DNA from 2 places in the Lysinimonas soli genome. Region 2 is predicted to be linked to the other one. Evidence: riboswitches for the same ligand, from Rfam matches in the RefSeq annotation. Region 2 holds a riboswitch; the other holds the start of a gene.
The links. Region 2 has a riboswitch for thiamine pyrophosphate ahead of ACFPJ4_RS07155 (ECF transporter S component). Riboswitches for the same ligand answer to the same signal wherever they lie in the genome.
Positions count from the first base shown of each region.

Region 1: linked by a shared signal. The riboswitch ahead of ACFPJ4_RS12215 (ECF transporter S component) and the one ahead of ACFPJ4_RS07155 (ECF transporter S component) in region 2 are both predicted to bind thiamine pyrophosphate.

Region 1 is NZ_JBHSMG010000003.1:95,323-99,841, forward strand. Features, by position in the region: gene ACFPJ4_RS12210 (ATP-binding cassette domain-containing protein) at 1-1,134, opposite strand, end outside; gene ACFPJ4_RS12215 (ECF transporter S component) at 1,112-1,780, opposite strand; TPP riboswitch at 1,876-1,980, opposite strand; gene ACFPJ4_RS12220 (alpha/beta hydrolase) at 2,143-2,781, shown strand; gene ACFPJ4_RS12225 (SDR family oxidoreductase) at 2,861-3,628, shown strand; gene ACFPJ4_RS12230 (thiolase family protein) at 3,666-4,519, opposite strand, start outside.
Region 2 is NZ_JBHSMG010000001.1:1,476,302-1,480,820, reverse strand. Features, by position in the region: gene ACFPJ4_RS07175 (YidC/Oxa1 family membrane protein insertase) at 1-643, shown strand, start outside; gene ACFPJ4_RS07170 (glycosyltransferase family 2 protein) at 672-1,490, shown strand; gene ACFPJ4_RS07165 (hypothetical protein) at 1,526-1,960, shown strand; gene ACFPJ4_RS07160 (polysaccharide deacetylase family protein) at 1,988-2,845, opposite strand; TPP riboswitch at 2,887-2,998, shown strand; gene ACFPJ4_RS07155 (ECF transporter S component) at 3,031-3,636, shown strand; gene ACFPJ4_RS07150 (ABC transporter ATP-binding protein) at 3,633-4,519, shown strand, end outside.

The DNA of each region.
Region 1 (4,519 bases), on a different contig from region 2:
TCGAGAGGTCCACCGCGCCGGCTGCGGGGTGGCGTCACGCCGCAGCTCGCGGGTCGCGGTCACCTCGCCGGAGGTGGGCGACTCCAGCCCGGCCATGAGCGCCGTGAGTGTGGACTTGCCCGCTCCGCTGGCGCCGACGATGGCGAGCACCTCGCCCGCGCTCGCGAGCAGGTCGACGCCCGACAGGGCCGCCACGGCATCCGGACCCTGCTCCTCGAGGTCGGCACCGAGGCCGCGGCGCCGGGCGCGCACCAGGCCCACCGCGCTCGCGGTGAGCAGCACGGTCCCGGACGCGGCCGCGCCGTCGTGCGGGGTGCACAGTTCGCGCGGGATCTCCCGTGGCCGGGGGGAGGGGAGCCCGGGCACCCAGACCCCCAGGCCGGACAGCGACGCGGCCTGTTCGCGCAAGGTCGCCTCGACCGGTCCGTCGGCGCTGATCGCCCCGCCGTCGTCGAGCACGATGGCTCGGTCGACCCCGGGCAGCCACCCGTCGAGTTGATGCTCGACCACCATCATGGTTGCGCCGCTCGCGAGTCCCGCGGCCCAGATCGCCTCGCGCACGACGGCCGCCGCGGCGGGATCGAGCATGGCGGTCGGCTCGTCGAGCAGGATCAGCCGGGGGCCGAGCGCGAGCACGCCGGCGAGCGCGAGGCGTTGCGCCTCGCCCCCCGAGACCGCGTCGACCGGATGCTCGAGGCCGTACGGGAATCCGACCGCGTCGAGCGCCTCCCGCACGGCCGCCCAGATCCGATCGCGGGACAGGCCGAGGTTCTCGGGGCCGAATGCGACCTCGCGCCCGACCCGACGGGCGACCATCGCGTCGGACGGGTCCTGCATGAGCAGGCCGACAGGGACGCCGCGGGAAGGCGCCTCCGCGTCGTCGAGGGTGACGCATCCGCCCAGGTCGCCGGACTCGACCGTGGTCAGCACCCCGGCGAGCGCGCGGAGCAGGGTCGACTTGCCGGAACCGCTCGGACCGGCAAGAAGCACCCGCTCGCCCGGCTCGATGCGGAAGGTCAGCCCGGTGAGCACGGGGAGCGCTCGCCCGTACGGCCGCCAGCTGAGCTCCCGCGCCTCGACGCGAGCACCCGTCCGGACGGGGGCGATGCCGTCAGCGCGCGGAGCGGGACTCACGGAGTTCCTGGCCCACCGGGAAGGCGTTCAGGGCACCGGTGCGAGCGAGCGCACGCGCGAGCGCGTGACCGCCCAGACCGGCGATGGCGGCGCCGCTCGCGGCGCCGCAGGCCAGGTAGACCACTTTCCAGACCGGCGTGTAGGCGGGGGTGTACGCCCACCACTCGTAGCCGATGATCTCGAGCGCCGCCGAGGCGATGCCACCGAGCACGGCGGCCCCGGCCCCGAACCGCCGCCAGCGGAACAGGGCGAGGATCGCCTCGACGCCGAGGCCCTGCAGCAGGCCGGAGAGGAGCACGGCCACGCCCCAGCCGTTGCCGAGAATCAGTTCGATGTTCGCGGCGATGAGTTCGGCGAAGAGCGCGGCGCCGGGTCGGCGCACGATCAGTCCGCCGACGACCGCGGGGATCAGCCAGACGCCGAGGGCGAGCTCGCCGGCCGGCGGGAAGCCGGCGGTGACGAGGGTGACCAGAGGGTAGACGAAGGTGTCGAATGCCCAGAAGGCGACCCCGCAAGCGACCGCGAGCATGGCCGCGGTGAGAAGGTCGACTCCGCGCCAGGCCAGAGGGCGGCCGGCGGCGCGGATGGTGCGGTTCGCGGTGACCGAGGACGTCGCGTCCTGGTCGATGGTGCGATGGGTGCTCATGTGTTCCTGCTTCCCGTGGGTCCGATGGATTCCGCGGGGGCGGCGCCCTCGTGCCGCATCCGCTCCGGAAGCCCGGAACGGGCATGGCACGAGGAAACCTGAGATTCCCGACTCCCTTCGCCGGTACTAACCGGAGCAGGTTCGAGGGTCTGCGGCGTACCGCACTCTCAGCGCCCGAAGGCGCTCCCCTGTCGTTCTTCGACGAGACTATCGGGCGCACTCCTCCGGTGCGAACCGTCGCAAGGCAGGGTCGGGCGAGAGGTCGTCAACGCGTGGGTCGGCTCCCTGTCGCGTTCGGCCTAATCTGAATGTCCGCGCACGCACGAGAACGAGGTCGAATGCCCCCCGAGAAGCATCCCCGATTGCATGTCATCGTCCTGCCGGGAGGGGGATACCGCGTCCACGCCGATCACGAGGCCGAGCCGGTTCGGGACTGGCTCGTCGACGCCGGCCTCGAGGCCAGCGTGTTCCGCTATCCGGTCGGCACCCGGCACCCGGGCCCCCTGGATGCGATCCGCTCGGCCGTGCGCGAACGCCGGGACGCCGGGGCATCGCACGTGGGGCTGATCGGTTTCTCGGCCGGCGCGCACGCCGCCGGGATGGCCGCCCTGGCGCCGGGAGCCGCCGACTCCGAGCGGGTGGATCTGGCGATCCTCGCCTACCCCGTGGTCTCGATGCAGCTGCCGACCCATGCCGGCTCGCGCGCCGAGCTGCTCGGCGCCGACGCGAGCGATGCGCTGCGCGGAGAGACCTCGCTCGACCGGCTCGTCACGCCGCAGGCCCCGCCGTTCTTCATCTGGCACACGGCGGCCGATGACCTGGTTCCGGTCGAGCACAGCTACCTGCTCGGGTCGGCGTTGGCCGACGCGGGGGTGCCGCACGGGCTGCACGTCTTTCCCGAGGGCGGTCACGGCCTCGGACTCGCGCGAGGTTCCGGCACGGCCGAGCGCTGGCCGGAGCTCTGCATCGACTGGCTGCGGGAAGGCGGCTGGCTGGCCTGAGCTCCCGGCCGGCCTGAGATCGTAGGCTGGGTGGGCGCCGTCCCGGTCCGGCCGGCCATTCGTTCACAGGAGAACAGCGATGCAGATCAACGGGATCACCGCTCTCGTCACGGGTGCCGCATCCGGCCTCGGTGCCGCGACCGCCCAGGCCTTGGTCGCCAAGGGCGCCGCCGTGATCGGCCTCGACCTTCCGTCCGCCGTCGAGGCGCACGCCGGGGCGACGCCGGAGGGGGTGCGTCTGGTCGGAGCCGACGTGACGAGTGAGGAGCAGGTGCGCGCCGCGCTCGCGACGATCGGCCCGGACGACCCGCCCCTGCGTCTCGTGGTGAACTGCGCCGGCATCGCGCCGGCCCGCCGCATCCTGTCGTCGAAGGGCACCCACGAGCTCGAGCTGTTCCGCCGGACGATCGAGATCAACCTCATCGGCACCTTCAACGTGCTGCGTCTCGCCGCCGAGGTGATCGCGGCCACCGAGCCGGAGGGCGAGTTCGGCCAACGCGGCCTGATCGTCAACACCGCGTCGGTCGCCGCCTTCGAGGGTCAGATCGGCCAGATCGCCTACTCCGCCTCGAAGGGCGGAGTCGTGGCGATGACCGTGCCGGCGGCCCGCGATCTCGCGCGCTCGGGTATCCGGGTCAACACGATCGCCCCCGGCATCATGGACACCCCGATGCTCGCCGCGCTCGGACCCGAGGTCAACGCCTCGCTCGCCGCCGGCGTGCCGTTCCCGCACCGACTCGGGCGCCCCGACGAGTACGCCCAGCTCGTCGTCATGCTCGCCGAGCACGACTATCTCAACGGCGAGACGATCCGCATGGACGGCGCCCTGCGTTTGGCGCCGCAGTAGCCGCAGTCGTCGCGCGGCGGCGGAACCGGCTGGCCCTCTAGACCCGCTCGATGATCGTGGCGTTGGCCATGCCGTTGCCCTCGCACATGGTCTGCAGGCCGTAGCGGCCGCCCGTCGCCTCGAGGTGGTTGAGCATCGTCGCGAGCAGGCGACCGCCGGATGCGCCGAGCGGGTGCCCGAGAGCGATCGCGCCGCCGCGCGGGTTGAGCTTGTCTGGGTCGGCTCCGGTCTCGGCGAGCCAGGCCAGCGGAACCGAGGCGAACGCCTCGTTGACCTCGTAGACATCCAGATCGTCGATGCCCAGGCCGGCGCGCTCGAGCACCTTGCGGGTCGCCGCGATGATGCCGGTGAGCATGAGGATCGGATCGCTTCCGATGACCGAGAAGCTGTGGAAGCGCGCTCGCGGGGTGAGCCCCAGCTCGCCGGCCTTGCGCTCGCTCATGATGAGCGCGGCGGAGGCGCCGTCGGTGAGCGGGGAGGAGTTGCCGGGCGTGATCTTCCAGTCCGTCAGCTCGGGAAAGCGCTCGGCGGCTTCGTCGCTGCGGAACGCGGGGGCGAGCGTCGCCAGGCCCTCGACCGTCGTGCCGGGCCGGACGGTCTGGTCGTCGGTGATCGAGACACCGTCGACCTCGACCGGCACGATCTCGTTCGCGAAGGCTCCGGATGCCGCCGCGGCCGCCGCTCGCTGGTGCGACCGTGCCGCGAACTCGTCGAGTTGCTCGCGCGAGATCCCCCAGCGCTGCGCGACCAGCTCGGCCGAGACGCCCTGCCCGATGAGCCCGCCCGGGTACCGCGCCGCGATCGCCTTGCCGTAGGGGTCGAGGCCGAGGGCGGCGAACCCGATCGGGTTGCGGCTCATCGCCTCGACGCCGCAGGCGATGACGACGTCGT
Region 2 (4,519 bases):
CGCCCTCGGCGGGGTCGTGACGCCAGGCGTGGCGATCGTGCTCGTCACGATCGCGATCCGCACGGCCCTGATCCCGCTCGCTCTCGCGACCGTCCGCGCCGAGGGCCATCGGCGCCGGCTTGCACCCCGCATCGCCCAGCTGCGCTCCCGCTTCGCCCGGCAGCCCGATCGTCTCCAGCGCGAGACTCTCGCCCTCTACGCCGCCGAGAAGGTCTCGCCGATCGCCGGCCTGCTTCCGGGTCTTGCGCAGGCCCCCGTGCTGACTCTGGTGTATGCCCTGTTCACCTCGCCGACGATCGACGGCCACGCCAACGCCCTGCTGAGCGCCACCTTCCTGGGTGCTCCGCTCGGCCGGCACCTGATCGCGGCCACGAGCGGATTCCTGGCGACGGACGGTGTCGCGATCGCGCTCCTGGTCGTCATCGCGATCGTGGCCGGGCTCTCGCGACGGGCTGCCCGACGCATCGCGGTGCCGCTCGATCCCGCCCAGCAGGGGATCGCCGATCTGCTCAGCTGGACCCCGTTCCTGACCGTGATCTTCGCCGCGATCGTGCCCTTGGCCGCCACCGTGTACCTCGCCGTGTCGACGAGCTGGACCCTGGTCGAACGCGCCGTGATGCGTCGAGTGCTCTGGGCCCGGTAACGGGGGAGGGAGCCGTTAGAGTCAAGCCATGGTGACCGCTCCGACGGTATCGATCGTCATCCCGGCCTACAACGAGGAACGCACCATCCGCGCCTGCGTGGTGGCGGCGATCGAGCAGACGGTGCCGGCCGACGAGATCATCGTGGTCGACAACCGCTCGACCGACGGCACCCGCGCGGTGTTCGACTCCCTGCGCATCGAATACCCGGATGCCCCCCTGCTGATCCTGGAGCAGAACCGCGAGCAGGGCCTGGTTCCCACCCGTAACCTGGGGCTCGACCACGCCATCGGGGAGGTGATCGGCCGCATCGACGCCGACTCCGTGCTCGAACCGGGGTGGGTCGAGGAGGTCAAGCAGATCTTCCTCGATGACACCGTCGACGGCGCGACCGGGCCGATGATCTACTACGACATGCCGCTGCGGCGTTTCGGGCTGCGCGCCGACGACGGGTTGCGGCGGGCGATCCTCAAGCTCGCCCGCGACTACCACTTCCTGTTCGGCAGCAACATGGCGCTGCGCGCGTCGGCATGGCGCGACATCCGGGAGCACGTCTGCCGTGACGAGGCCGACGAGATGCACGAGGACATCGACCTCAGCATCCATCTCTCCCAGCGCGGTCATCGGGTCGTCTACGCCTCGAAGATGGTCGCCGGGATGTCGGCCCGCCGCCTCGACGACAACCCGCGCGACTACTTCCACTACGTGCGCCGCTGGGAGCGCAGCTACGACAACCACGGCATCACCGACCCGGCCCTGCGCGCGCCGATGGTGGTCTTCTCGGCGATCTACCCCGTGCTCAAGGGGGTGCGCATCAACCAGATGCGCCGCGCCGGATCGGCGCGGTAGGCCGCTCCACCGGGCGCCTCTGGCACGCTGAGGGGATGCCCTCCTTCGTCATCACGGCCCTCGACAGCGGTCCCGCCGAGTTCGAGGCGGTCCTGCCGCTGCGCGCGCGGGTGCTGCGGGTCGTGCCCGGCCCGGATCGTGCCGACTACGTGCTGTGCTTCGCTGAGCGGCCGATCCCGTTCCGGCCGCCCGCGGGCTTCGACCTCGATCGAACCCAGCCCGGATTCCGCACCCGCGACGAGGACGGCGAGGTCATCCTCGTGCAGGGGCTCGTGGTCTGCACCCGAATGGTCGGCGACAGCTTCTCGGCCGGCATGACGGGGCTGCCGATCAACATCGCGTACGTGATCGACAACACGGTGACCCTCGACGCCGCGCTCGACTTCGGCAAGATCGAGTTCGCGGCGATCGGCTACGTCGACGACAGCCCCGTCGAGGTGCTGCTGCCCGGGGAGGATCCGGCGGGCTGAGGCCCGAGGCGCCCGCGGCGCCCGTGGTCACCGCGCGAAGACGTCGTCCAGGGTCACGGGCTGCAACGCACGGTCGCGGATGAGCTGCAACAGCTGGTCGAACACGTGCGTGACGGGGTCGAAGTTCGCATGCCCGATCACGATGTGCTGCGGGAGGAACCATTTCTGCGCGAACTGCACGACCTGCGCCTCGGTGATCCGGCCGGAGTCCGAGAGCGTGCCGAACCACAGCACGGGCTGCGTGTAGCCGACGGCGTGCGCCGCCGCGCGCACCCGGGCGTCGAGATAGCCGAAGGGCGGTCGATAGTAGGGGGCGGCATCCACCCCGAAGGTGTCTTTGATGAACGTGCCGCAGCCGGTCAGTTCGTTCTGAATGGCGCCCGCACTGAGCTTCGTCAGGTCCGGATGCGACATCGTGTGATTACCGAGCTGGATCTGGCCGTTCTCGACCAGCGGTCGCATGGCCGCGGCGTTGTCGGTCCACGAGGAGTACTTCTTGGTCACGAAGAAGGTCAGGCGCATTCCCGTGCGACGGCAGAGCTCGGTGTAGGCGGCGACGACCTCGCTGCTGGCGCCGTCGTCGACGGTCAGGGCCAGCAGGCTGCCGCTGCCGGGGAGGCCGTACAGGGTGGCGCCGGGGAGCTTCACTCTGGTCAGTTGCGGAGCGCCGAAGTGCGGCGGCAGAGGCGTCGCCGAGGGGATCGGATCGGGGTGGGCGCGGGGAGACCCGCTCGCGACCGACGGACCGGGTCGCGGGGTCGTCGGTGTCGGGGCCGATGCGCGGAACCCGCCCGCGACGGCCTCGCCGGCCACGACGGCACCCGCGCCGAGCCCGAACCCGAGCACGGTGAGTCCGACCCGGGTAAGGAAGCGTCGGCGGTCCATGGCTGCCACGGGGCACAGCCTAGGTGCCGCGGGGCTAGACTCGTCGCTGAACACGGGAGTCCGGTGTGCCGGGCTGAGAGGAAGCTGATCGAAGCTTCGACCGTCGAACCTGATCCGGATCATGCCGGCGCAGGGAGGCAGATTCTCGGAACCCGTGCCCTCACTCACCTCAGAGAGGCACGAACATGGCAACGACATCCACCGGCAATCACTCGCGGATCGTCTGGCGTTGGCGCGTCGTCGACATCGTCGTGGCCGCCGTCATCGGCGTCGCCACGGGCCTGATCTACTGGGCCTGGCAGTTCCCGGCCGCCGGGATCGCCGCGGCCCTCCCCGGGGTGCAGAGCCTCGGGTACGGCCTCTGGCTGCTTGCCGGCGTCCTCGCGGCTCTCGTGATCCGCAAGCCGGGGGCCGCTCTGTTCGCCGAGCTCGTCGCGGCGATCGTCGAGGCGCTCGTCGGCAACCAGTGGGGCGGCGCGGTCACGGTGCTCTACGGCGTCGTCGAGGGACTCGGCGCCGAGCTGGTGTTCGCGGCATTCCTCTACGCCAACTGGCGGTTGTTCGTCGCGATCCTGTCGGGCATCCTCGCCGGGATCGGCGGGGCGATCCTCGATCTGGTGCTGTACTACCCCGGGTCGACCCCGGTGTTCTCGCTGGTCTACGTCATCTCGTTCGCGGTCTCCGGTGCGGTGCTGGCCGGCGTGGTCGGCTGGCTGATCGTGCGGGCGCTGGCGCCGACGGGCGCGCTCAACCGCTTCGCCTCGGGGCGGCAGCGAACGGCGGAGGTCTGACGAACCGCTCCGAGTCGCCGACCCCGGCCGCGGTCGAGGCGCGCGGCTGGGGCTGGCGTCACGCCGGGCGCCGCGCCTGGGCCCTTCGCGAGCTCGAACTCCGGATCGAGCCGGGAGAGCGCATTCTGCTGCTCGGCCCCTCCGGATCGGGCAAGTCGACTCTGCTGGCGGGGCTCGCGGGCGTTCTCGGCGGCGACGAGGAGGGCGAGAGCGCGGGTACTCTGCGCGTTGCCGGTCGCGACCCGGCTTCGGCGCGCGGGGCCGCCGGACTCGTGCTTCAAGACCCGGACTCGCAGGTGATCATGTCGCGCGTCGGCGACGATGTCGCGTTCGGCTGCGAGAACCTCGGCGTGCCTCGCGACGAGACGTGGAGCCGCGTGCGGGAGGCGCTCGAGCTGGTCGGGCTCGCGGTGCCGCTCGGTCATCCGACCGAGGCCCTCTCGGGCGGTCAGAAGCAGCGGCTCGCCCTTGCGGGGGCGCTCGCGATGCGCCCGGGGCTGCTGCTGCTCGACGAGCCGACCGCCAACGTCGATCCGGAGGGCGTGATCCGGGTGCGGGATGCCGTCGCGGCCGTGCTGCAGCGCACCGGCTCGACCGCGATCATCGTCGAGCATCGCGTCGAGGCCTGGCTCGATGTCGTGGACCGCATCGTGGTGCTCGGCTCGGACGGGAAGCTGTTGGCCGACGGAGCGCCGCGGTCGGTGCTGGCCCGCCAGGGCGACGCTCTCGCGGCGGCCGGCGTCTGGGTGCCCGGGCGTGAGCCGCGGATCACGCGCCGCGCCGCAGCGGGGGAACGCACCCCGCTGCTCGGGGCGCAGGAGCTGCGCATCGCCCGCGTCGCGGGTGCCACGCTTCCGAGCCGGATCGATGCAACCGTCGAGTC